4 regions of the Kitasatospora sp. NPDC001309 genome follow, and region 1 is predicted to be linked to each of the others. Evidence: riboswitches for the same ligand, from Rfam matches in the RefSeq annotation. Region 1 holds a riboswitch; each other region holds the start of a gene.
The links. A riboswitch is a leader RNA that binds a small molecule or an ion and turns the genes downstream of it on or off. The one in region 1 is predicted to bind cyclic di-AMP.
Positions count from the first base shown of each region.

Region 2: linked by a shared signal. The riboswitch ahead of ACFY2K_RS05775 (hypothetical protein) and the one ahead of ACFY2K_RS29520 (transglycosylase family protein) in region 1 are both predicted to bind cyclic di-AMP.
Region 3: linked by a shared signal. The riboswitch ahead of ACFY2K_RS18830 (peptidoglycan DD-metalloendopeptidase family protein) and the one ahead of ACFY2K_RS29520 (transglycosylase family protein) in region 1 are both predicted to bind cyclic di-AMP.
Region 4: linked by a shared signal. The riboswitch ahead of ACFY2K_RS33465 (M23 family metallopeptidase) and the one ahead of ACFY2K_RS29520 (transglycosylase family protein) in region 1 are both predicted to bind cyclic di-AMP.

Region 1 covers NZ_JBIAXC010000034.1:102,642-108,323, forward strand. The annotation lists gene ACFY2K_RS29515 (LacI family DNA-binding transcriptional regulator) at 1-461, shown strand, start outside; gene ACFY2K_RS29520 (transglycosylase family protein) at 703-1,995, opposite strand; cyclic di-AMP (ydaO/yuaA leader) riboswitch at 2,003-2,173, opposite strand; gene ACFY2K_RS29525 (hypothetical protein) at 2,651-3,601, opposite strand; gene ACFY2K_RS29530 (DUF397 domain-containing protein) at 4,160-4,423, shown strand; gene ACFY2K_RS29535 (ATP-binding protein) at 4,701-5,270, opposite strand; partial or broken gene ACFY2K_RS29540 (IS481 family transposase) at 5,668-5,682, opposite strand, start outside.
Region 2 covers NZ_JBIAXC010000004.1:93,763-99,444, forward strand. The annotation lists gene aceB (malate synthase A) at 1-237, opposite strand, end outside; gene ACFY2K_RS05765 (IclR family transcriptional regulator) at 439-1,236, shown strand; gene ACFY2K_RS05770 (hypothetical protein) at 1,410-2,018, shown strand; gene ACFY2K_RS05775 (hypothetical protein) at 2,099-3,439, opposite strand; cyclic di-AMP (ydaO/yuaA leader) riboswitch at 3,447-3,554, opposite strand; gene ACFY2K_RS05780 (MoaF N-terminal domain-containing protein) at 3,999-4,328, shown strand; gene ACFY2K_RS05785 (alpha/beta hydrolase) at 4,402-5,562, opposite strand.
Region 3 covers NZ_JBIAXC010000017.1:36,294-41,975, forward strand. The annotation lists gene ACFY2K_RS18825 (MFS transporter) at 1-1,187, opposite strand, end outside; cyclic di-AMP (ydaO/yuaA leader) riboswitch at 1,500-1,682, shown strand; gene ACFY2K_RS18830 (peptidoglycan DD-metalloendopeptidase family protein) at 1,685-2,650, shown strand; gene ACFY2K_RS18835 (DUF2470 domain-containing protein) at 2,911-3,636, opposite strand; gene ACFY2K_RS18840 (RidA family protein) at 3,835-4,245, opposite strand; gene ACFY2K_RS18845 (IclR family transcriptional regulator) at 4,292-5,041, opposite strand; gene ACFY2K_RS18850 (sugar kinase) at 5,079-5,682, opposite strand, start outside.
Region 4 covers NZ_JBIAXC010000044.1:24,887-30,568, reverse strand. The annotation lists gene ACFY2K_RS33485 (PP2C family protein-serine/threonine phosphatase) at 1-89, opposite strand, end outside; gene ACFY2K_RS33480 (TetR/AcrR family transcriptional regulator) at 1,378-1,959, opposite strand; gene ACFY2K_RS33475 (alpha/beta fold hydrolase) at 1,988-2,812, opposite strand; gene ACFY2K_RS33470 (YiaA/YiaB family inner membrane protein) at 2,915-3,205, opposite strand; cyclic di-AMP (ydaO/yuaA leader) riboswitch at 3,401-3,559, shown strand; gene ACFY2K_RS33465 (M23 family metallopeptidase) at 3,572-4,435, shown strand; gene ACFY2K_RS33460 (hypothetical protein) at 4,494-5,426, opposite strand; gene ACFY2K_RS33455 (GNAT family N-acetyltransferase) at 5,469-5,682, shown strand, end outside.

The DNA of each region.
Region 1 (5,682 bases):
TCGGGCAGCGGCGGTACGTGCCGGTGCTGCGCAAGATCGAGGGCTTCACGGCGGCGATGCGCGAGGTGCTCGGGCGCAGCCGGGAGGAGGCCGAGGACCTCGTCCACCACACGCTGTTCAGCGTGGAGGGCGGGCACGCGGCGGCCGGCGCCCTGCTCGACAAGGGCTGCACGGCGATCGTCTGCGGCAGCGACATGATGGCGCTCGGCGCGATCCGGGCGGTGCGCCAGCGCGGGCTGTCGGTGCCGCAGGACGTCTCGGTGGTCGGCTTCGACGACTCGCCGCTGATCGCCTTCACCGAGCCGCCGTTGACCACCATCCGCCAGCCGGTCGAGGCGATGGCGACGGCGGCGGTGGACGCGCTGCTGGAGGAGGTCGGCGGGAACTCCGCCCAGCGCGGGGAGTTCATGTTCCAGCCGGAGCTGGTGATGCGCGGGTCCACCGGGGCCTGCGCGCGCTGAGAACGGGTGGTCCGGGCGGACCGGGCCGACCGACGGGCCCCGGAGGGCGGTTGCTCTCCGGGGCCCGTCGGCGTGCTGTGCCCGGGGGCGGTCGGTCCGGATCTGTCAGATCGGCCGGTCCGGTCGGCCGGCGGTCGGTCGGACCGGCTGGGTGTACGGGCACGCCGGAGCCCCGGGAGGAGCGGAGGCTCCTCCCGGGGCTCCGGCGTCAGCCGTCGGCGGCCGCGCGGTCCCTGGTCGCTCAGACCCGGCCGGCGAAGTCCGGGGCCCAGTTGGCGACGGTCTGGAGACGGACGCCCGAGCTCGGGTTGGCGGCCTCGACGTACTGGCCGTTGCCGATGTAGATGGCGACGTGGTAGACGCCCGAGTCCTGGCCGTTGTTGGACCAGAACAGCAGGTCGCCCGGCTGCAGGCTGTCCAGCGAGACGTGGGTGCTGGCGGCGGCCTGGTCGGCGGCGACGCGCGGGATGTTGATGCCCGCGGCGCGCAGCGCGGCCTGGGTCAGGCCGGAGCAGTCCCAGCCGCCGTTGCCGGTGCCGCCGTAGACGTACGCCTGGCCGACCTTCGACTGGGCGAAGGAGACCGCGGCGGCCATGCTGCCGGAGGCGGCCGGGGCCGGGGCCGGGGTCTGCGCCTGGGCGGCGGGCTTCGACGCGGGCTTGGTGGCGGACGGCTTGCTCTGGGCGGTCGGCTTGGCGTTCACGGCACCGCCGTTCGAGGCCTGGCCGGCCTTCTTCGAGCGGTCGAACCAGGTGAAGTCCGAGCCGGACTTGGCGGCGGAGCCGTCGGCCTGGGCCGAGGTGCCGTCACCGAAGGTCAGCTGCTGGCCCGGGTAGATGGTGTCCGGGCCCTCGGTCAGGGTGCTGCGGTTGAGGTCGTACAGCCGCTGCCAGCCGCCCTGGACGTTGTGCTTGTCGGCGATCGAGGACAGCCAGTCGCCGTCGACGACGGTGTAGCCGCCGGCCTGGGCCTGCGCCTGGCGCTTCTGGGCCCAGGTGCTGTCGGCGGACGGGGCGGAGGCGGCCGCGGCGTCGTCGGAGGCCTGGGCCTGGTCCTGCGCGGGGGCGGCGGGCTTCGCGGCCGGCTTGCTCGGGGCGGCCGGCTTGGCGGCGGGCTTGGCCGCGGTGGAGCCGGCCGAGGTGTCGACGGTGGGCGCGGCGCCGCCCTTGGTCAGACCGGCCTGGACGGAGCAGACCGGCCAGGCGCCGGGGCCCTGCGAGGCAAGGACCTTCTCGGCGACGGAGATCTGCTGGTCCTTGGTGGCCTGGTCGGCCTGCGGGGCGTAGCTGGTGCCGCCGAAGGCGGCCCAGGTGCTGGAGGTGAACTGGAGGCCGCCGTAGAAGCCGTTGCCGGTGTTGATGCTCCAGTTGCCGCTGCTCTCGCACTGGGCGACCTTGTCCCAGGTGGCGACGGAGGCGGCGTTCGCGGTGCCGGTGGTGAGGCAGGGGACGGTGAGGCCGACGCCGGCGACGCCGAGGGCGGCGATCACGCGACGGGTGCGGCTGGACAGGCGGTTGCCGTTGGAAGGCAGCATGAAGACGCGGTCCTCTCCCACGCCTGCGAGGTGAGCTGTCGGATTCGGGCTGGAGTTGCCCGGCCGCGCTGTGGGCGCGGCTTCACCCCTAGCCCTGGACCGTTCCGGAAAACGGTCCGGGGCGACTTACCTGTGGTTCCCCCGCTCCTGCCGTGATGCGATTTCGCGCTGCCAGGACATCCGACGGCAGGACTCGGCGTCGCGGATGAACTGGGTCCGTGTGGTCACGAACGGGGAGCACGTTAAGCAGACTTAAGTTAAAACTGCAAATACCTGTGATGCGCATCACGGTTTAGTGGAAAACGTCAAATGGGCCGTAATTCATGATCGTAAATGATCGTTTTCCGGCAATATCGCAGCGGATTCTCATAACTGGCTCCGCCTCAGAAAAGAGGTGACGGAGCGTTGGGGCACAAGGGGCGCGCGCCCGAGGCGCGGGGGAGCGGTAGTGAATCGCGCGCTGGGGAACGCGCCCGTCATTCGCCGAGTGTCCATTGACAAATGAGCTGGAAACGGACATTGCGCCGCATTGCCCGCTTAGCGCACCAGCGGGGTGAATCGGAACACGCCGAAAGGGCCCGGAACGAGGTCGTTCCGGGCCCTTTCGGCAGTGCGGGTCCGCCGGCGGTGGCCGACGGGCGTTCAGTGGGTCGTGCTAGCCCTCCACGGGCCCTTCGGCGGCCGCGTGGGCGCGTCGGGAGCCCTCCCCGGCCCCGACGGCGGCCGCGGCCTCCGCCTCGGCCTCGGCGAGCTCCTCCGCCGTCGGCACCGGCAGGGCGGCCAGGTAGGTGGAGGCGATCAGCTGGCCGACCGTCGGGTAGGCGCCCAGCGGCGCGGCCGACGGGCAGCCGGTCTCCTCGGCGGCCGTGGCGAGCAGCTCCGGGTCCGCCTCCGGGCCGATGACGAGCGGGGCCAGGGCCGGGCGCTCGGAGCCGGTCTCCCGGAGGTGGCCGACGGCGGCGGCGACGGAGCCGGGCACGTCGAGCGCGGCGGCGACGACCGGCACGGCCAGTCGGGCGGCCAGCAGCACGCCGGTGATCCCGGCCGCGGCGGCCGCGTCCTCGCCGCCGACGGTGGTCAGGACCACGCCGTCCGCGGCGGTCGCGATGGCGAACAGCCGGGCCCGGTCGGCCCGCGCCAGCCCGGCCTCGGACAGCCGGACGTGGACGGCCTCGGCCAGCAGCGGGTGCGGGCCCAGCGCGTCGGTGACGGTCGCGCCGTACTGGGCGGCGAGGGCGTGAAGCCCGGTCAGGAAGTCGTGCGGGCCCGGGACCAGCGGCACCACCACGGGCGTCGGCAGTCCGGCCTCGGCGGCCGCCTCCAGCAGCTCCGCGACGGTGCGCTCCTGCGGGTCCGCGGCCGCGGCGTCGGCGGCCGGGAGGTAGCCGACCGCGGCCTGGACGCCGGTGTGCTCACTGCGGACGATCGAGAGGAGTTCCTCGACGACCGAACGGGACTCGGGCCCCGCGGTCGCGGGTACGGCGAGCACCAGGGCCGGCGAGCCGGTGCGGATCTCGGGGCGCTCGGGGCGGCGGTGGCGCCCCCGCGCACGGGAACCTGGAGTGCGGACGGGCAGTGGCGCGCCCGGGATGGCTGCGGTGCTCATGCCGGAGATCGTAGGACATCTGCCCGTCAGGCCTGCAGTCGGCTGCCGTACGGGCTTCGGGCGGTCGCGGTGCGGAGGTCGTGTCCCGGCCGCCCCGGTCCGGGGCGATTGCCCACAATCCGGACATTCCTCGCCCAAGCCCCGTACGGAGTCCCTCAGTTGCCCTGACGTGTCCCGCGGGGTGGCGCGTTGCACCGGAGTCGCGTGAGATGTCTCACAGCCGCCGGGCGGCCTGACGGAGGGTCACGGGAGGGCGACTCCCGGCATTCGAAGATCAACATTCAGCGGGGAACCGCTCACGGCCGGTTATGGACGAACCGTCGATTCAGTCGCCTATGTCCGTTTACGTACCGTCAGGAGAAGGGTCCGTGAAGAGTTCGCGGCGACCGTCGAAAAGCCTCGTGCACCTGCAATGTCCCGTGCTGATGCACGTGCACTGCGGCTATCATCACGTCAAGTGAGGCGTTGTGCCGGGCCGGTACGGGGCCGGTCCGTTCGTTCGGCGGGTGCCGGGGCGCCGCGCTGGACGACAACTCCGGAGCTCTTCGGGAGACTTCTATGCACGACTCGCAGGACACGCACGGTTCCGACCACGCCCACAACGGGATGGCCGCCGCCGACCTCACGGGGGTGGTCTGGCAGAAGAGCCGGCACAGCAACTCCCAGGGAAACTGCGTCGAGTTCGCGGCCCTGCCGGGCGGCGACGTGGCGATGCGCAACTCGCGCTTCCCGGACGGCCCGGCGCTCATCTACACCCGGGCCGAGATCGCGGCCCTGCTGCTGGGTGCCAAGGACGGGGAGTTCGACCACCTCGCGGTCTGACCGGCCGCTGCTCCACCATCGGGGGGCCGTCGTGGGTGCTGACACCACGACGGCCTTTGTCTTTGTCCGGGCCCGGAGCCGGAGTGCCTGGAGCCGGAGTGCCCGGAGCCGGAGTGCCCGGAGTGGGAGTGTCCGGTGTGGGAGCGCCCGGAGTGGGAGCGGGCAGCCGCCTTCGGCGCACTGATCACGTCCCGGCCCGGCGCGCGGGCGGGCCGGAGGTCCCGGGGTGTGGTCCTCCCGGGTCGTTCCTCGGCCGGCCTGGGCCACGGGGCGGGCCCTAGGCCGAGCGCCGGTGCCGTCCACCGATCTCGACCCGGCCGGCCGGCGCGGTGCCGTCGAGCAGGGTGGCGTCCAGTCCGTTGCCGCAGCCGGTCTCCGCCTCGAACACGGCCCAGACCACCTTGCCGCTGCCCAACGGGTGCCAGCCCCAGGAGCGGCTGAACGACTCCACCAGGTGCAGTCCGCGGCCCGATTCGGCGACGAAGTCCGCCTCCCGGGCCACCGGGCCGGCACTGCTCGGGTCGCTCACCGCGCAGACCACCTGGGGGGCGCGGTGCACCAGGCTTATTCGGATCGGCAGCCGCCCTTCCGGGGTCGGCTGTATGGGAAAGTCGTACTCGCCCAGGGCGCCGCCCGAGGGGTCGGGCCGTGCGCCGATCGCATGCCGGAGCGCGTTGGTCACGAGTTCCGAGGCCACCAGGGCGACGTCGTCGAACAGCTCCATCAGGCCCCAGCGCTGGAGCGAGGCCCGGGCGAAGTCGCGTGCGGTTCTCACGGCTTCGAAGCGAGGAGCGAGCGTACAGGTGACCACATGGGGGTCAACTGCCAAAGCCGTACCGGTGCTCATGAAGAGCTCCTCCCATAAGGGGGCGGACACGGCTGGACCCGCCGGGGTCATGCCGGTCACCTCCGACTCGCTCGGCCGCTCGGCCGCCCCCTCGACCAGGCGCGCGCGCACTCGAACGCCCGATGGCGCGGGGGACGCCGTCGGGCCGGTGCACGGAGTCGCGCGTGGGGTCGACGCGGAGCCCGCGGGATTGCCAGGGATGTGCAGGTGCACGTGCACCATGGTGGTGTGCGCTCACTGCAGATGCAAGAGTCGATTCACGTGCAGTCGCACTATTGGCATATGCAAGCGCCGGATGCACGTGCATCCTGGTGTGCGGAGTGCGGAACTGATAGGAACATCCGTCAGTATCGGCACCGTGAGCGCTCAACTGATGGCAGACTGTGCGCTGTTTGCCCTAGGTGTTCTGTCC
Region 2 (5,682 bases), on a different contig from region 1:
GACGTCGGCGGTCTCGGGGAGGAAGTCCAGCGTGCCGGTGCGGGCGATCTCCGCGCGTCGGCTCTTCCGCCTCGCCAGGAGCTCCTGTCGACGGCCCTCGAAGGCGCGATGGAGGCCCACGACGAAGGCGACCGCCTCCGGGGTGAGCACCTCCTCGGCCCGATGGACGCGCGGTCCGGCGACAGTGACGACCGGAGCGGCGGGGGAGGCGCCGACGGGCCCCTGAGCTGCAGCCATGAGCAGGACACTCCTAAGACGGTTGAGCCTGGCGAAGGGAGCTCCGGTGGGAACTTCCTCGGGAACTTCCTCGATCGTTACCCGCCTGTCGGCGGGTTCGATTCTGTAAGGTGGAGACTAGTTTCCGCGATACAGAATTTCAACGGTTTGTTGAAGAGGTCGCCGGGACTCTACTCCTCCCCGACAGCGAAGGGAACGCCGGTGGTTGCGACCCCCGACACAGCATCGACGACAGGCGCCGACCGCGCGAGCGGCGGCGTGCAGTCCGTCGAGCGCGCCTTCCAACTCCTGGAGGCGCTGGCCGACTCGGGCGGCGTGGCCACTCTCAGTGAGCTCTCCACCAGCTCCGGCCTCCCGATGCCGACCATCCACCGACTGGTTCGTACCCTCGTCCAGCAGGGCTATGTCCGCCAGGACACCGCGCGCCGCTACACCCTCGGCCCCCGGCTGATCCGGCTCGGCGAGACCGCCGGCCGCCTGCTCGGCAGCTGGGCCCGCCCGTACCTGGCCGAACTCATGGAGGCCACCGGCGAGACCGCCAACCTCGCGGTACTGGAGGGCGGTGAGGTGGTGTACGTCGGGCAGGTGCAGTCGCGGCGCTCGATGCGGATGTTCACCGAGGTCGGCCGGCGGGTGCAGCCGCACTGCACCGGCGTCGGCAAGGCGCTGCTCGCCCAGCTCCCCGAGGACGAGGCGCGCGCGGTCCTGGGCCCCAACCCGCTGCCCGCCCACACCGAGTACACCCTCACCGACCCGCAGGAGCTGATGGACCAGCTCGCCGAGGCGCGCGAGCGCGGGTACGTGGTCGACGACCAGGAGCAGGAGATCGGCGTCCGCTGCATCGCCCTCGCCGTCCCGGGCGCGCCGACGCCCACCGCGCTCTCCGTCTCCGGCCCGGAGGCCCGGATCCGGGCACTGGAGGAGCAGGCGGGGGCGTCCGCACTGGTGCCGGTGATGCACCAGATCGCGGCCCGGCTGGGGCAGGTCCTGGCACCCTGACGCTCCGTCAACCGCCTTGACCGGCAAGAGCGATCGGGCCATGACCGGTGCCCCCGCCGTTCGAGTGGCGGTGGGCGAGTTGCGGCGCCCTCGCGGCGGCGGCTCGGACACCCTGGTGCGGACGCGGCCCGCGACGGTGCGGGCCGCCGGAGCACGGGAGCAGGGTGAACGGCGTGGAGCAGCACGGAGTACGGGGCGGCGCGGGGCGCAGGAGGTTCGGCCGGGCCGGATTGCTGGCGGCGGTGACGGCGGGCTGCGCGGTGGCCGCGCTGGCCGCCGGGCCCTCCTGGGCGGTGCGGCACCCGGTGCCGCGCCCGGATCTGGGAACCGTCGCGCCGGGGGCGCCCGAGGCGTCCACTCTGCCCGCCGTGGTCGCCAAGACGTCCCGCTCCCACCTGGAGGTGGTCCGGATCGACCCGGATCCGGCGCCGCCCGGCGGCGCCACCACGATCCACGCCTTCGTCGCCAATCTCGGCCCGGACACCACCGCCTCACCGCTCACGATCACGGTCACCCTGCCGAACGGGGTGACCCCGGAAGGCCCGTACTACCCCGAGGACTGTGCGGTCATCTCGCGCGGCCGGCAGGTGCGCTGCGTGTTCGGTCCCGGGCTGCCGGACGGGCGCACCGTGACCGCCCTCGTCCCGGTCCGGCTCTCCGACAAGCTCCCACTCGGGGTCCTGGAGGGCGGCTCGGTCGAGGTGCGCAGCGCGGACGACCCCGGCGGCAGGGGCCACCGGGAGGAGTTCGACATCAAGGTCGTCGAGACGACCGGCGACTGACGCGACGGATCGCCCCACCGGTCACCGGCCGCCGGCGAGCGGCTGCCGGGCCTCCGATGACCGGTGGGGCGGGCTCGTGGTTACCGGTAGACGCGGACGTATTCGGCGGCCATGGTGATCGGGGTGTTCCCCTGCGGGGCCGGGTGGTACTTGCCGGCGCTCACCGAGAGGTTGAGGATCAGGTACGCCGAGAAGTTGGCCCCGACGCCCTTGCCGTCCGAGAACACCTTGACGCCGTTGACGTACCAGTCCACCGAGTTGGCGCCGTAGTAGGTGCCGATGGTCACCCACTGGTCGGTGCCGATGGCGCTCGCGTCGGTGTAGTAGTCGGGGTTGCCGGGGTTGACGTGGTTGGTCAGCTCCAGCAGGTTCGGGTTGTCGGGGTGGTACTCGAAGGAGTCGATCTCCCCGTTGCCGTTCTTCCAGGTCCACAGGGCGGGCCAGGCGCCGGTGCCGGCGGGCAGCTTGACCCGGGTCTCGGCGTAGTCGCCGGTCTTGACCTGGAAGCCCTCGGCGGAGCCCTCGGTGGTCAGGAAGCCGGTGTTCCAGGACTGCTTGCCGTTCTCCAGCGTCGGCCCGCCCGGGGTGGCGGTGAAGGTGGCGACGCCGTTCGCGACGGTGACGTTGTCCTTGTTCAGCCAGTCGAGCTTGTTGTCGTCCGGGTTGTGGTTCCCGTACTTGTACGAGGTGCTCTTGTCGCCGACCCAGCGCTGGCCCCAGTTGATCGGGCCGTTGAACTCGTCGGACCAGGTCAGCGACTTGCCGGCGATCGGGGAGGACGGCGCCGGGGTCGTCGGGGTGGCCGTGGCGGTGGGGGTCGGCGTCGCGGTCGGGCTCGCGGTGGGGGACGCGGTCGCGGTGGGCTTCGCCGTCGGGCTCGCGGTCGCGGTCGGGGAGGGGGTGGGCTTCGCCGTCGGGGTCGCCGTCGGGGACGGAGCCGGCGTGGGCGAACCCGTGGCCGAGACCACCAGCTGCTGCGAGGGCAGGTTGTGCCAGGCGCCGCCGAGGTCCTGCCAGAAGCCGAACTGGGTGTACGCCCCGGCGGCCAGGGTGCGGGCGGCGCTGGTGTAGGTGAGTCCGCCGGGGCAGATCTGCACGTTGCTCGCGTTGCCCGGGAAGTCCAGGTTGGTGCCGCGCGCGTCACGGACGCCGACGCCGACGGTCTTGGCGGTGAAGCAGGACGAGGAGTGCAGGGCCAGCGAGGCGGTGCCGGCCCTGCCGGCGACCATGGTGGCGGGGGCGAGCCGGTCCTGGGTGACGGTCGGGCCGGTGGCGGCCTGGGCGCCGGAGACGGACGGCAGGCCGAGCAGGCCGGCGCCGGTGATGGCGAGCGCCCCGGTCGTGGCGAGGGCGGCGTTGCGGCCGCGGTGGGACGGACGGGCGTGGCGGGGCGCGCGACGGCGCCGGGCAGGCTGGTGCATGGGGGTCCTCTGCCACGCCTGCGAGGTGAGCTGTCGGATTCGGGCTGCAGTTGCCCGGCCGCCTGTGGAGCGGCTTCACCCCTAGCCACGCCCCGCACGCTGGTGCGTACGGGCCGGGCGCTGACCTTGGTTCCCCCGCTCCCGTCCGCTGTGGTGCTCGGGTACTCGCCGGCGGGTGGACGGGACTCGGCGTCCCGGCGGCGGGGTCCGCGACAGCGGACGACGACTGCAGGCTAGGCAGGCCGTCCGTGGACGGACAACCTCATGGGGCCGGTTGTCGCGCAGCTCACAGTGGTGTCGATCAACGACGCTGCGTGGCGGCCGAGTTGATCAATGGAGCCGACGCCGACCCGCGGCCCCGCCGGGCCCGCCCGGGATGGGGGTCACACACGGTGCGCGGCGCGGCGGTGGCGGACCGTGTGTGACCGCCGTGGCGTGGAGCCGCCCGAGTCCGCCCCATCGGATAAATTGGAGCCCTGGGATTTTCCGCGGTGCACAAGAGCACCGGCCGGAGCCGTACGACCCGTCCCCCGTTCCAGAGAAGAGGTTCCGCCCCACCATGACCGCGTCCCTGCCCGCCTTCGCCGGCCGTACCTACGTCTTCCGGGCCGACAACGGCGCGGCCTTCCGCAACTCCTACTCGGCCGACGGCACCCGGCTGCGCTGGGAGGGCCTCGGTGAGTCGGCGGGCCAGTGGGAGGACGTGCGGCTGCACGTCGCCGAGGTCGCGCCGGAGATCTACTTCATCAGCTGGACGGAGCAGAGCGGGATCACCGTCAGTCACGTGATGGACCTCAACGCGCTGACCGTACGGGCCTTCTGGACCTTCGAGGGCGAGGGCGGCCGGGTCGGCCAGCTGCACACCGGGACGCTGGAACGGGTCGCCTGACCGGCGCCGGAACGCACCGAACCCCCGGGAGCCGAGGCTTCCGGGGGTTCGGTGCGTTCCGCGGGCGGCGCCGTCAGACGGTCTGGCCCGGGTGGCCCGGCTGGTTCGGGACCTTGAGGTGCTGGGACAGCCACTCCAGCGAGGACGGCAGCAGGGCGCTCCAGGTCTCGAAGTTGTGGCCGCCGTTCTCGAGCATGCTGTAGGAGACCTTCATCGGGCTCCTCGCGGCGTCGATGAACGCCTCGGTGTCGTGCTTGTAGTTGCCGTCGCCCTTCTTGGTGCCGGCCAGCAGCACGGAGACGTCCGGCTGCGGCATGTTCTTCAACCGCCACATCAGGTCGGCCTCGTCGCGGCGCTGCTTGCTGCCGCCGAAGAGGTCGCCGGTGGTCGGGTCGTCGGCCGCCTCGTAGTACCCGGACAGGGACACGGCGGTCGGGAAGACGTCCGGGTGGCGCATGGCCAGCTTGAGCGCGCAGTAGCCGCCGGTGGAGTTGCCCATGAAGGCCCAGGCCCGGGGGTCGGCCGAGACCCGGTAGCTGGCCTGGATCGCCGACGGGACGTCCTTGGTGAAGTACGTGTCGGACTGGGCGCCGCCCGGGATGTCCTCGCACTCGGTGTCCTGCGGCAGGGCGGGCGAGGGACGCATCAGGACCATGACGGTCGGCTGCATCCGGCCCTCCTGCAGCAGCTTGAGCGCGGCGCCCGGGTAGTTGAAGCGGGTGATCAGGTTCTCGGCGATTCCTGGGAATCCGGTGCTGACGATCACGGCCGGGAACTGCTTCTGCGCGTACTCGGGCTGGAAGTACTGCGGCGGCAGGTAGACGAAGCCCTCGGTCGACAGCCGGCTCTCCTTGCCGTCGATCCGGACCTTGCGGATCTCGCCGGACTGGCCGGGCTCACGGCCCATCGCGCCGCCGCCCTTGACCGACGCCTGGCCTATGGTCTCGACCAGCAGTCGGCCGGAGGCGTCCGCCTTGTTGTGGATGACGACCGGGCCGGTGCTGCCCGTGCCCATCAGGTCGTCCCAACTGCTGTAGAAGGCGAAGTAGTTGTTCGCCACCAGCCCGAGCGCGGCGAGCACCGCCAGCTGGGTCGCGAGCAGCGCGCCGATCCGGCCGAGCACCGCCTGCCAGCTCTTCCGGGCGAGTCTGGGCCAGAGCCAGACCGTGCCGACCATCACCACGACCGCCATCAGCACGGCCAGTGCCAGCACCTTGTGGCTCGTCAGACCCATGTTCCAGTTGCTCCCACGCCTCGAACTCCCGCCCCCTCCGCTCAGGGACATCCGAGGAGGTCACCCCGGTTCCCCCACCGGGGCGCGCGCACCAACCCTAGCGGGAGCTGGGAGGAAGCT
Region 3 (5,682 bases), on a different contig from region 1:
GCGTGCCGCACCTCGACGGCGGCCAGCACGGTGGCGGTCAGCGGGGCGACCAGCAGCGTCATCCCGGAGCCCATCACCGCGACCGCGGGCAGCACGTCCGCCCAGTAGGAGGAGCCGGGGCCGGTGCGCAGCATCAGCAGCACCCCGGCGGCGCACAGCAGCGGGCCGACGGTGAGCGGGACGCGCGGGCCGATCCGCTTGCCGAGCCGTCCGGCGCGCGCGGACAGGGTCAGCATCAGCACCGTGATCGGCACCAGGGCGAAGCCGGAGACCAGCGGGGAGAAGCCCGAGACGATCTGCAGCTGCACCACCAGCAGGAAGAAGACCCCGCTGAACGCCGCGTAGACGCAGAGGGTGACCAGGTTCACGGCGGTGAAGAGCCGGGAGGAGAACAGGCCGAGCGGCAGCATCGGGTCGGGCGTGCGCCGCTCGACGGCCACGAAGGCGGCGGCCAGCAGCAGGCCGATCGCACCGGTGACCCAGACGGCGGGGGACAGTCCCTCCCCGGCGGCGGTGAGCGCGTAGGTGACGGCGCCGAGCGCGAGGGCGGCGAGCAGGGCGCCGGGCACGTCGAAGCGGCCGGCGGCGGACTCGTCCCGGCTCTCCGGGACGTAACGGGAGGTCACCGCGATCACGGCGGCGGCCAGCGGCAGGTTCAGCAGGAAGATCCAGCGCCAGCCCGGGCCGTCCACCAGCCAGCCGCCGAGGAAGGGGCCGACGGCCGCCGACACCCCGCCCAGGCCGGACCAGAGGCCGACCGCCGCCGAGCGGTCGTCCGGGTAGAAGACCGCCTGGAGCATGGCGAGCGAGCCCGGGGTGAGCAGCGCGCCGCCGATGCCCTGGACGGCGCGGGCGGCGATCAGCACGTGGATGGTCGGGGCCGCGGCGCAGGCCGCGGAGGCGACGGCGAACCAGACCACGCCGATCAGGAAGACCCGGCGCCGTCCGTAGCGGTCGCCGAGGGCGCCGCCGAGCAGGATCAGGCCGGCCAGGGTGAGCAGATAGGCGTTCAGGGTCCATTGCAGGGAGGCGAGGGAGGCGCCGAGGTCGGCGCCGATCCGGGGCAGGGCGACGTTGACGACGGTGCCGTCGAGCATCGCCATGCTGGAGCCGAGCACTGTCGCGAGGAGTACCCAGCGGCCCTGCGCGGTGCCCAGGCGCAGAGTGCCGGCTTGAGAGGTGGCCACGGGCCGAATCCTGCGCCCGCCGGGGCGTACGTGACAAGGGTCACCGGGTGGTGTGTCGGTCGGTGGCGGTGCGTGAACGGACGGTCGCACGGGGGTGGTCCCGGCGGCGCAGGGTGGTGGATCAGTGGCGCCGGGTGAATGGATCGTGCACGGAGCGTGCAAGGGATCATTCGGAGGGTGACGGGGCCGCGGGGGTTGTTGCCGATTCAAGAGATCGACATTGCTTCACCCGAACGGATGAGTTTTAGTTCAGCGACCGCCCGGCCAGTCCGGACGGATCCACCGGGTGGAACGCCGAGTCCTGCCGCTGCCCGGTGGCTCGCACCGAACTCTGTACGGCAGGAGCGGGGGACCCACAGGTAAGTCGCCGGACCGGAGTTCGCGCCTTTTCGGGCGCGGACCACCAGGGCCGGCTTGGGGTGAAGCCGCACATGCGGCCGGGCAACTCCAGCCCGAACCCGACAGCTCACCTCGCAGGCGTCGGAGAGGAAAATTCCATGCCTGCACAGGCTCGTCGTATCGCCCTGCCCCGTGCCGCCCGCATCGGCATCGCCACCGCCGTCACCGGGGCCTCGTTCGTCCTGCCGCTCGTGACCGCGATGAGCGCCCAGGCGCACACCGCCCCGGCGGCCACCACCGCCCCGGCCGCTTCCGGGGCCGCCGCTCCGGCTGCCGCCCCGGCCGCCCAGCAGAGCTACCGCGTCGTCAGCGGTGACACCCTGTCGAAGATCGCCGACGCCAAGAACGTCGAGGGCGGCTGGCACGCGCTGTACGAGCAGAACCGCTCGGTGGTCGGCGCCGACCCGAACCTGATCTTCCCCGGTCAGCAGCTGGCCCTCGCCGGTCACGCCGCCGCTCCGGCGAAGCCTGCCGCCCCGGCCAAGCCGGCCGCTCCGGCGAAGTCCGCCGCGCCGGTCACCCAGGACACCTCCGCTGCCGCGGACTCCCAGGTGCAGGTCCGGACCGAGGCCGCCAAGCCCGGCGCCCAGGTGCAGACCCAGGTTCAGACCGCCGCCCCGGCCCAGGCCGTGACCGCGGCCCCGGTCGCCGCCACCTCCGGCTACGTCGCCCCGCTCGCCAACCCCGTGCTGGGCGAGGCCTACGGCGTGGCCGGCTCGATGTGGGCCTCCGGCCACCACACCGGCCAGGACTTCGTCGCCTCCACCGGCACCCCGCTGCGCGCCGTCGCCAACGGTGTCGTGGTGAAGGCCGGCAGCGACGGCGCCTACGGCAACGAGGTCGAGATCAAGCTCGCCGACGGCAAGTACGCCCAGTACGCGCACCTGTCCTCGATCGGCGTGAGCGTCGGTCAGACCGTCACCGCCGGCCAGCAGCTCGGCCTCTCCGGTGCGACCGGCAACGTGACCGGCCCGCACCTGCACTTCGAGATCCGTACCGGTTCCGAGTACGGCTCGGACATCGACCCGGTCGCCTACCTGCGGGCGCACGGCGTCGCGCTCTGACCCTCCGGGGCCTTCCGCAGGAACGTGTGAACCACCGCTGGTGCGGGGCGAATCGACGCCCGGGATGGTCATGTCGGGTGACCGCTCGACCGGGTGATCGCCGCACCGGTGGACCTGGGCGCGGGACACGCCCAAGGCCGGCCCGGCCGTACGGGACAACCTCTCGTACGGCCGGGCCGGCCGCTGCCGTTCTCCGCTCGGTCGTCGTGGTCCACGGGTACGTCTCGTATTCGCGCTGACTGCGCCGACTGCGGCGGCGGTCAGGGGCGGCGGGCCGGGAGGCCGTGTTCGGCGGCGGCCATCAGGTCGTGCATCCGGTGGCCGAAGTCCTCGGTGTCGCAGGCGGGTTCGGGGAAGACCAGGCGGACGTCGCGGTGGCCGTGCGAGTGGTCCAGGCGCAGTACCAGGCCGTGGCGGTCCAGGGCGAGCGGGCGGACGGCCGGGCCGTGGGTGAGCAGCGCCGGGTCGAGCAGCCGGGTGAGCAGGTCGAGGGCGTCGGCGTGGTCGTCGGCCAGGTGGGTGAGCAGGGCGGCCTCGTGACGGGCCAGCGGGTCGGGGGCGGCGAGGGAGAGGTCGGCGGCGGTGAGCGCGCCGGTGCCGTACGGGGTGGCGAGGACGGCGTGGGCGACGTCGACCCGCAGGTGGACGCTGAGGCCGTCGTCGGCGAGGTGGGCCAGGTGCAGCCGGCCGGCCAGGGTGAGTCGGCCGCGGATGCGGTCGCGGACGGCCACGGGGGAGACGTCGGTGACGTCGAGCACGACGGCCAGGCCGTCGGTGGCGGTGGCGCCGGCGAGGGCCGCGACGAGCGGGGCGTCCAGCGGGGCGCGCAGGCGCAGCCGGGAGCCGTGGACGGAGACCGGGGTGTCCAGGTCGTGGTGCTCGCCGAGGGCGCGGACGGTGAGCGAGGAGGTCGCGCTGAGCAGGCTGCGGACCCGCTCGGCGGTGGTGGGCTCGGGCACCTCGGCGTCACCGGCGGTGATGCTCATGAACGGACCTCCTGTTGGTTAGGTGAGGCTAACCTAATGTCCCCCTGGAGGTGTGGCAAGTGGGCGGGCGGTGGTGCGGCGGCGTGGCCGGGTGGGGATGCGCCGAGGGCCCGGACGCGTTGGTGGCGTCCGGGCCCTCGGGGTGTCGCGGCAGCGGGTCGGGCCGTCAGGCCGCCGGGCGGTCAGGCGGTCAGGTGGTCAGCCGATGACGGCCTGGGCGTCGATCTCCACCAGCATCGGCTCCTGCGGCAGTTCGACGAAGATCGTGGTGCGGCACGGCTTCACCCCGCCGGGCTTGACGTTCTCCTCGATGAACTCGGCGTAGACCTCGTTCATCAGCGGGAAGTCGGCGCGCTTGGTGAGGTAGACGCGGAACATCACCACGTCCTCGATGGTGGCGCCGCCGGCCTCGACGATGGCCTTGACGTTCTCCAGGGTGCGGCGGGTCTGCGCCTTCACGTCGCCGTGGTGGAGGTACTCGCCGGTCGCCGGATCCTGCGGGCCCTGGCCGGAGACCTGGAGGATCGGGCCCTTGCGGACGCCCTGGGAGAACATCCAGGCCGGGGCCGGGGCGCCGTCGGTGCGGATCTCGGTCTTGTCGGAGGACATCGGGGTCGGGACTCCTTGCGGTCGGGGACGGTGCGGTGACGGTTCGTCAGTTGTGGTCGGGGCGGCCGCAGTCGGCCGAGACCGCCCGGGCGGTCGCGAGCAGCTGCGGGAGGAGGTCCAGCACCTGCTCGTACGGGAGGAGGACGTCCGGGACGGAGATGGAGGCGGCGGCGACCACCCGGCCGCTGGCGTCCCGGATCGGGGCGGCGACGCAGTTGATGAAGGCCTCGTGCTCGGCGTGGTCCTGCGCCCAGCCCTGGGCCGCGACCTTCTCCAGCTCGGCGAGCAGCGCCTCGGGCGTGGTGAGGGTGCGTTCGGTGTGCGGGGTGAAGTCGATCCCGGCCACCACCCGGCGGCGCTCGGGCAGCGGGAGGTCGGCCAGCAGGACCTTGGAGACGGCGGCGCTGTGCAGGGCGGCGCGCAGGCCGATCCGGGAGTACATCCTGACCGGGTGGCGGGAGTCGAACTTGTCGATGTAGACCACCTCGCCGCCCTCGTAGGCCGCCAGGTGCACGGTCTGGCTGGTGGCGGAGTTCAGCTCGGCGAGGTGCGGGGCGGCGATCCGGCGGATGCCGCGCTGCTCCAGGGCGAGGCCGGACAGGGCGAACAGGCCGGCGCCGAGGTGGTAGCGGTAGGCCGCGTCGCGGTAGACGAACCGTTCCTCCTCCAGGCTCTGGAGCAGCCGGAGCACGGTGGTCTTGTGCACGCCGAGGACCTCGGCCAACTGGTCGAGGGAGCGCTCGCCCTCGCCGAGTTCGGCGAGGATGCGCAGGGCGCGGGTGACGGTCTGACTCATCGGGCTCGTGCTCCGGTCGGGTGGCGGGGGTCGGTGCTCATTGTGCCCGGGCCCGGTCGGCGCGCGCCCCGGCGGCCGCCTGGGTTGCCGCCCCGGCCACCGCCTGGGCCGCCTCCTGGGTCGCTGTCAGGGCCGGTGCGTCCGCGGCGGTCCGCCGCCAGGGGCGGGCGGCGGGCAGGGCCGGGGAGTCGATGCCCTCGGCGCTGACCCGGGTGGCGGCCCAGTCGGCGGGGGAGGCGTCGAGCAGGGCCGTCAGCACCGGGGCCGGCGGCAGTTCGGCCTGGTCGCCGTGCGCGGTCAGCGCGCAGGCCGCGCTCAGGTGGCCCAGCCGCAGCCGGCGGCGCTGGTCCAGGGCGTGGAGGGTGCCGGCCAGGTAGCCGGCGGCGAAGGCGTCGCCCGCGCCGGTCGCCTCCACCACCTCGACGGTCAGGGCCGGTTCGGCGACGGCCGTGCCGTCCCGCTCCAGCGCGGTGACCAGCCGGGCGGCGTCCTTGACCACCACGGTGGCGGGTGCGGGGAAGCGGCGGCGCAGCGCGGCGGGCTCGTCGGTGCCGAAGGCGGCCCGGGCCTCGTCGGCGCCGAGCAGCAGCAGATCGGCGGCGTCCAGCAGCGGCGGCAGCACGGCCGGGTCGCGGTCCCGC
Region 4 (5,682 bases), on a different contig from region 1:
AGCACCCCCAGCGCCACCCGCCCGGCCCGGACGTCCCCGTCCAGCACCCGGCCGTACCACCGCCGCACCCTCGCTATCAGTGCGGGCACCCGGAACCTCCGCGAAGGCGTGGGCGGTCCCCTGTCATGACCACCAGTCAGCCCGGCCACACTAACCCCTCCCCTCCCACCCCCCTCAGCGCAGTTCCCACTCCCACCCGCCCCCGCCTGCCGCCCCGCAACCCTCCTCCCCCGAGGTGCCCACTGCTGGGCTCCACCCGTCTCCACCAAGCCCGTTCCGGCCCCACGCGCACCAGAAGTCGGCCCACCCGACTTCCGGTGCGCACCTGGGCGCCGGCCGCCGACACTGCTGCGGTTCCTTACGGCGATGCCCTCGCCCCAGCGGCTCGACAACCAGGCAACCCGCTGTCGCCAGAAGTCGGCCCGCCCGACTTCTGGCGCGCCGCTTCTTGCCGCCGCCTCTCGGCTGCCCGTCACCCGGCAAAGCCCGCAGCTCCGTGCTCCCTCCGCCGCTTCCTGCGCACAGCCCCCGCCTGTGGGAGAGACCGGCCTCCTCGCCGAGGCGCCCGCCTGATCCTGCCGATCGGCAGAGCCGCGCCCTTCGGCTGCCCCGGTCGTCCCCGCCGGGCTCCTTCTCGACCGGCCTCGCACGAGAAGTCGATAGGGCCGACTTCTGGTGCGCCCACCAATGCCGCAGCGCTTCTCCGCCCCCGAGGCCCGCGGCCGGTCGCCCTGTAGGCCCCTTGCCTACGTGGTGCTGCGCAGGAAGTCGGCCAGTCTCCCCCGGCCGCGCCGGCCCAGCGGGCAACCTCGCCTCGCCAGGAGTCGGCCAGGTCGACTTCCTGTGCGCTTCCCCGGCCTAGCTGGCAGCCTCGCGCCACTGGAAGTCGGCCGGCTCGACTTCCAATGCGTGGCCCAGGCTCTGCCCTGGGGGCTTCTGCGATGGGGTTCCGTGGGAGCGGCGAGCGCGGGAAGTTGGTGGGCCCGACTTCTGGTGCGCCCGCCGACGCCGCCGCGTTCCTCTGTGGCCCGAGGTGCGTGTGCCGGTCGCCCTGTAGGCCCCCTGCCTACGTGGTGTTGCGCAGGAAGTCGGCCAGGTCGACTTCCTGCGCACTACTCCGGCCCCGCGGGTGGTCGATGGGCTGGCGGCCGTTGCCCGCTCAGGTCGACCGATCAGCAGCCCGCGCCACTGGAAGTCGGCCGGGCCGACTTCCTGCGCGCGGTCCGGGCTCCGCTCCGGTGGGCTTCTGCGGTGCGGTTTCGCGGGGTTGCGGTCGCGAGAAGTCGGCCGACCGGCAGCCCCGCCGCACCAGAAGTCGGCCGGGCCGACTTCCTGCGCCGCTCAGGTGCTGTGCGGGTGGGGGTGGGCCCGGGGTGGTCAGGCGGGGGTGGCGGTGCCGGGCCAGGTGTGGAGGGCGGTGGTGAGGGTGGTGATGAGGCGGTCGTGGGTGGTGGTGAGGTCCTCGGCGAGTTGGAAGGCGCCGGCGATGGAGAGGGAGGCGAAGCCGTGGGCGAGGGAGCGGACGGTGCGGGCGGCGTGGATGGCTTCGGGGCCGTCGAGGCCGTAGCCGCGGAGGACGGCGATGATGACGCCGACGAGCCGGGTGGCGGCGCGGGTGAGGTCGTCGTCGGGCTGGGGTGCCTGGGGGAGGGCGGCGTAGCGGTGGGGGTGCGCGGTGGCGTAGGCCTGGTAGGCGCGTAGGACGGCGGTGACGGCGTCGTCCCCGCTGCGGCCGACGGCGGCGTCCGCGAGCCGGTCGGCGAGCTCCTCGGTGACCCGGACGGCGATGAGGCGCCGTAGTTCGCCGAGTCCGCCGCTGACGTGCTTGTACAGCGAGGGGGTGGCGACGCCGGCCCGGGTGGCGACGGAGGCGAGGGTGAGGGCTTCACCGCCCTGGTCGTCGATGAGGGCGAGGGCGTGGTCGACGACCTGATCGGGGGTCAGTCCTACGCGGGGCATGGCTTCGTTTCTCCGTACGGGCGGGGGTTCAGGCGAGTTCGGCGAGGAAGGGCAGCAGGGCGTCGGCGACGGCCTGCGGGTTGTCGGCCATCGGGTAGTGCCCGGACCCTTCGATCATCACCTTGCGGGCGCCGAGCTTCTCGGCCTGGAGGTCGGCGACGGCCTCGGGCTTCGGGAAGTCGGGGTCCTTGCTGCCCATGAGGACGAGGGCCGGGCAGCGGACGGCCGCGCACCAGCCGACGGGTGCGGAGTCGCCGGTGACGTGGCCGCGGGTGGCGGTCCGCCGGCCGGGGGTGCGCAGGGCGGCGACGAGTCCGTCGACGTAGCCGTCGAGGTCGGCGGGGCGGGGGCCGGGGTAGGCCATCTTGCGCAGGTAGAAGCCCCAGACGCCGGGCCACCGGACCATGGCGGCGCCCATGACGACCATGACGCCCTGCATGAGGGCGTTGGCGCGGTGTTCGACGAAGGCGTCGATCAGGGCGATCCCGGCGACCCGCTGGGGTGCGTCGCCGGCGACCTTGACGACCGTCGCCCCGGTGTAGGACTGCCCGACCAGGACGGCCCGTTCGATGCCGAGGTGGTCGAGCAGGGCGAGGACGTCGGTGGCGACGGCGGCGGGGCCGTAGTCGTCCCAGACGATCGAGGAGTCGCCGAAGCCGCGCAGGTCCATGGTGACGACCCGGTGGCCGGCGGCGGTGAGCAGCGGGTGCAGGTGCCGGTAGGCGCGGCGGGAGTCGAGCATTCCGGGGAGGAGGACGACGGGGGTGCCGTCGCCCTGCCGGGTGTCGTCGTAGGCGAGGCGGCCGCCGGGGACGTCGAGGTACTGGGTGCTCGGGGTGCTGGTGCCGTTCATGGTGGCCTCCGCCGACTCGCTCGTTTCTGCCTGTAGCCATAAAGCTAAGGCTAATAGCCTTAGCCGTCAAGCGTCCGGCCGGTACCGGGGGCGCCCTTCCGTTCACGCCCCCTCGATCCGGAAGGGGTCGTGCTCGCTGAGCAGCTTCTCCAGCCGGGCCTGGTCGACCCGGGCGACGGTGTCCGAGGACTCCTGCCGGTCCCGGACCACCTTGGCCAGCGTGAACGAGGAGGTGACGGTGTAGAGGAGGCCGATCCCGAGGAAGGCCCGGGTCCAGCCGCCGACCGGCAGGTAGGCGATCCCGGCGGCGAGGGCGGTGCCGGAGAGGGCGAAGGAGAGGACGGCCTGGACGAAGTACGCGGCCGTGGTCCGTGACTGCATCGGTGTGCTCATGGCGCCAGGATGCGGCGGGGCGGCCGGGTCGCACATGAGTAGGAGTACTCAGATGGGCCGGGTGGCTGAGGGGTCGTTCGTTGACGTCCGATCACCTGTTCCCAGCGACCCCGAGCGGATGGCTTGGAATCGGAGCGTCCTAGGATTAACGTCTGATAACGCAGCGCGGTCGTCAATGCCGTACCCAGACGGCACCGTGCGCCGTCGCCTAATCCCACCGACCGGCCTCCGGGCAGGTCAGGGAGCCGGGGAACCACGTTCCTTGGGGTGAATCGGCGGGGCTCCGGCCCGGCCGTAGGAGACCTTCCTGCTCCGAACCCGTCAGCTAACCCGGTAGGCGCGAAGGAAGGAAAGGAGCGCGCCTCCGTGGCGTCGACGCACACCCCGGCACACCCGGCCGGCCCCGCAGCCGGTACCCGGCTCCTCGACCACCCCGGCCCGCACGGTGCCGAGCCCCGCGACGGCGGGTCCGCCGGACCGGCCGAGCCGTACGCCCCGGAAGCCGAGGCCAACCGCCACCGGATGCCGCGTCAGACCCGCGGCGCCTCCCCGCTGCTCGGCGTCACCGCCGTCGCCGCCACCCTGGGCGCCACCGGCTTCGCCTCCGCGACCCCGGCCGCCGCGCCCGCCGTCGAGGCCCCGGACGAGACGGTCGCCCTGGCCGCCGACCCCGGCCTCGCGCTCGCCGCCCGGATCCAGCAGCAGGCCGACAGCCAGCGCACCGCCGCCGAGGAGGGCGCCCGGGTCCAGGCCGCCCAGGAGGCCGAGGCCAAGGCCGCCGCCAAGGAGGCGGAGGCCAAGCGCGCCGCCGAGGAGGCCGAGCGGGCCAAGGCCGCCGCCCTCACCCTGCCGGTCAAGGACTACGACCTCTCCGCCCACTACGGCCAGAGCGCCCGCTACTGGGCCCACCTGCACACCGGCCTGGACTTCGCGGCCGACACCGGCACCGCGGTCTACGCCGTCGGCCAGGGCACCGTCACCTCGGCCGGCTGGTCCGGCTCGTACGGCTACCGGATCGTCGAGACCCTGCCCGACGGCACCGAGATCTGGTACTGCCACCTCTCCTCGATCATCAAGGGCTCCGGCAAGGTCACCGCCGGCCAGCAGATCGGCAAGGTCGGCGCGACCGGCAACGTCACCGGCCCGCACCTGCACCTGGAGGTCCGCCCCGGCGGCGGCGCCCCGGTCGACCCGGAGACCTGGCTCCAGCAGCGCGGCCTCACCCCGTAGGACCGACGGACGTGGCAGGGCCCCGGGCGGCGCACGCCCGGGGCCCTGCCACGTCGGCTCACTGCTGCTCCTGCTCCTGAGGCTCCTCCGACCCCTCCGGCTCCTCCTGCTCCTCCTGCTCCTCCGCGGGCAGCTGCGCCAGGTAGGCGTCGATCTCGGCCGCTCCCGGCTCCGGCGCGAGCTCCGGGAACTCCTCCACCAGCAGGCGCGGCAGCCCGGGCACCGTCCATTCGCCGAGCAGGTCGAGCGCCGCCTCGGCCGCCGCCGCCTCGAACTCCTCGAAGCCACCGGTCAGTTCGTCCGGCATCGGGCGCCCCAACGCGTTCAGCTCGGCCAGGTTGCGGTAGCTGCGCCGCATCAGGCCCTGCTCCAGCAGCAGCCGCGCGCCGTCGGTGGCCATGCCGACGGACAGCACCCGGCCCGGCCCCCAGCCCTGCTCGTCCGGTTCGTCCAGCCAGCCGGTCGTGGTCAGCGCCTCGTACCCGGCCAGCCGCTGCTCCTCGTCGAGCGCGGCGAAGCCCGCCAGCCAGTCCCGGACGGCCGCCGGGTCCGTCACGTCCACCCCGTGGGCGTGCAGCAGCACCGCGTACAGCCGGGGCCAGGTCACCAGGTCGGCGCGGTGCAGCAGCCCGGCCGCGACCTCGCCCTGCCACTCGGCCTCGGCGTGCAGCCGCTCCTGGCGCTTGGCGTTGAGCCGCTTCGCGGCCCGCTGGTGGTCGACCAGCAGCCGTACGGCCTCGCCGTAGGCGAGCGGGTCCTGCTCCGGCGCGGGTTGGACGTAGAGGTGGAGCCGCTCGTACAGCAGGTGCTCCACCTCGTCGGAGGTGAGTTCGGGCCAGCCGTCGTGCATCCTGCCCCCGCCCAGCTCCAGCAGCGCCAGCACCGCGCGCAGCGGCGCTTCGGCCACCGGCGCGCGGTCCTGGCCGGCCGCCCAGGCGAGCAGGTCGGCGGCCCTGGTGCGCGGGGCGAGCCGCAGGTCTTCGTCGTTCATGTTCCGAACGGTAGCCGCCGGACGCGGGTAGGGTCGGCAGCCATGGTCCCCGTACGCCTCACCGGCCCCAGACTCGCCCTCCGCGAGTACCGCCACACCCCGGAGGAAGTGGACGCGCTGCACGCGCTGTACGGCGACCCGGAGGTGACCCGCTACCTCCCCTTCGAGCCGCGCGACCGCGAGACCTGCGCCGACCAGATCGAGCTCTACCTGGAGGAGGCGATGGCCGAGGAGCGGGGCGTCTACCGGCTCGCCG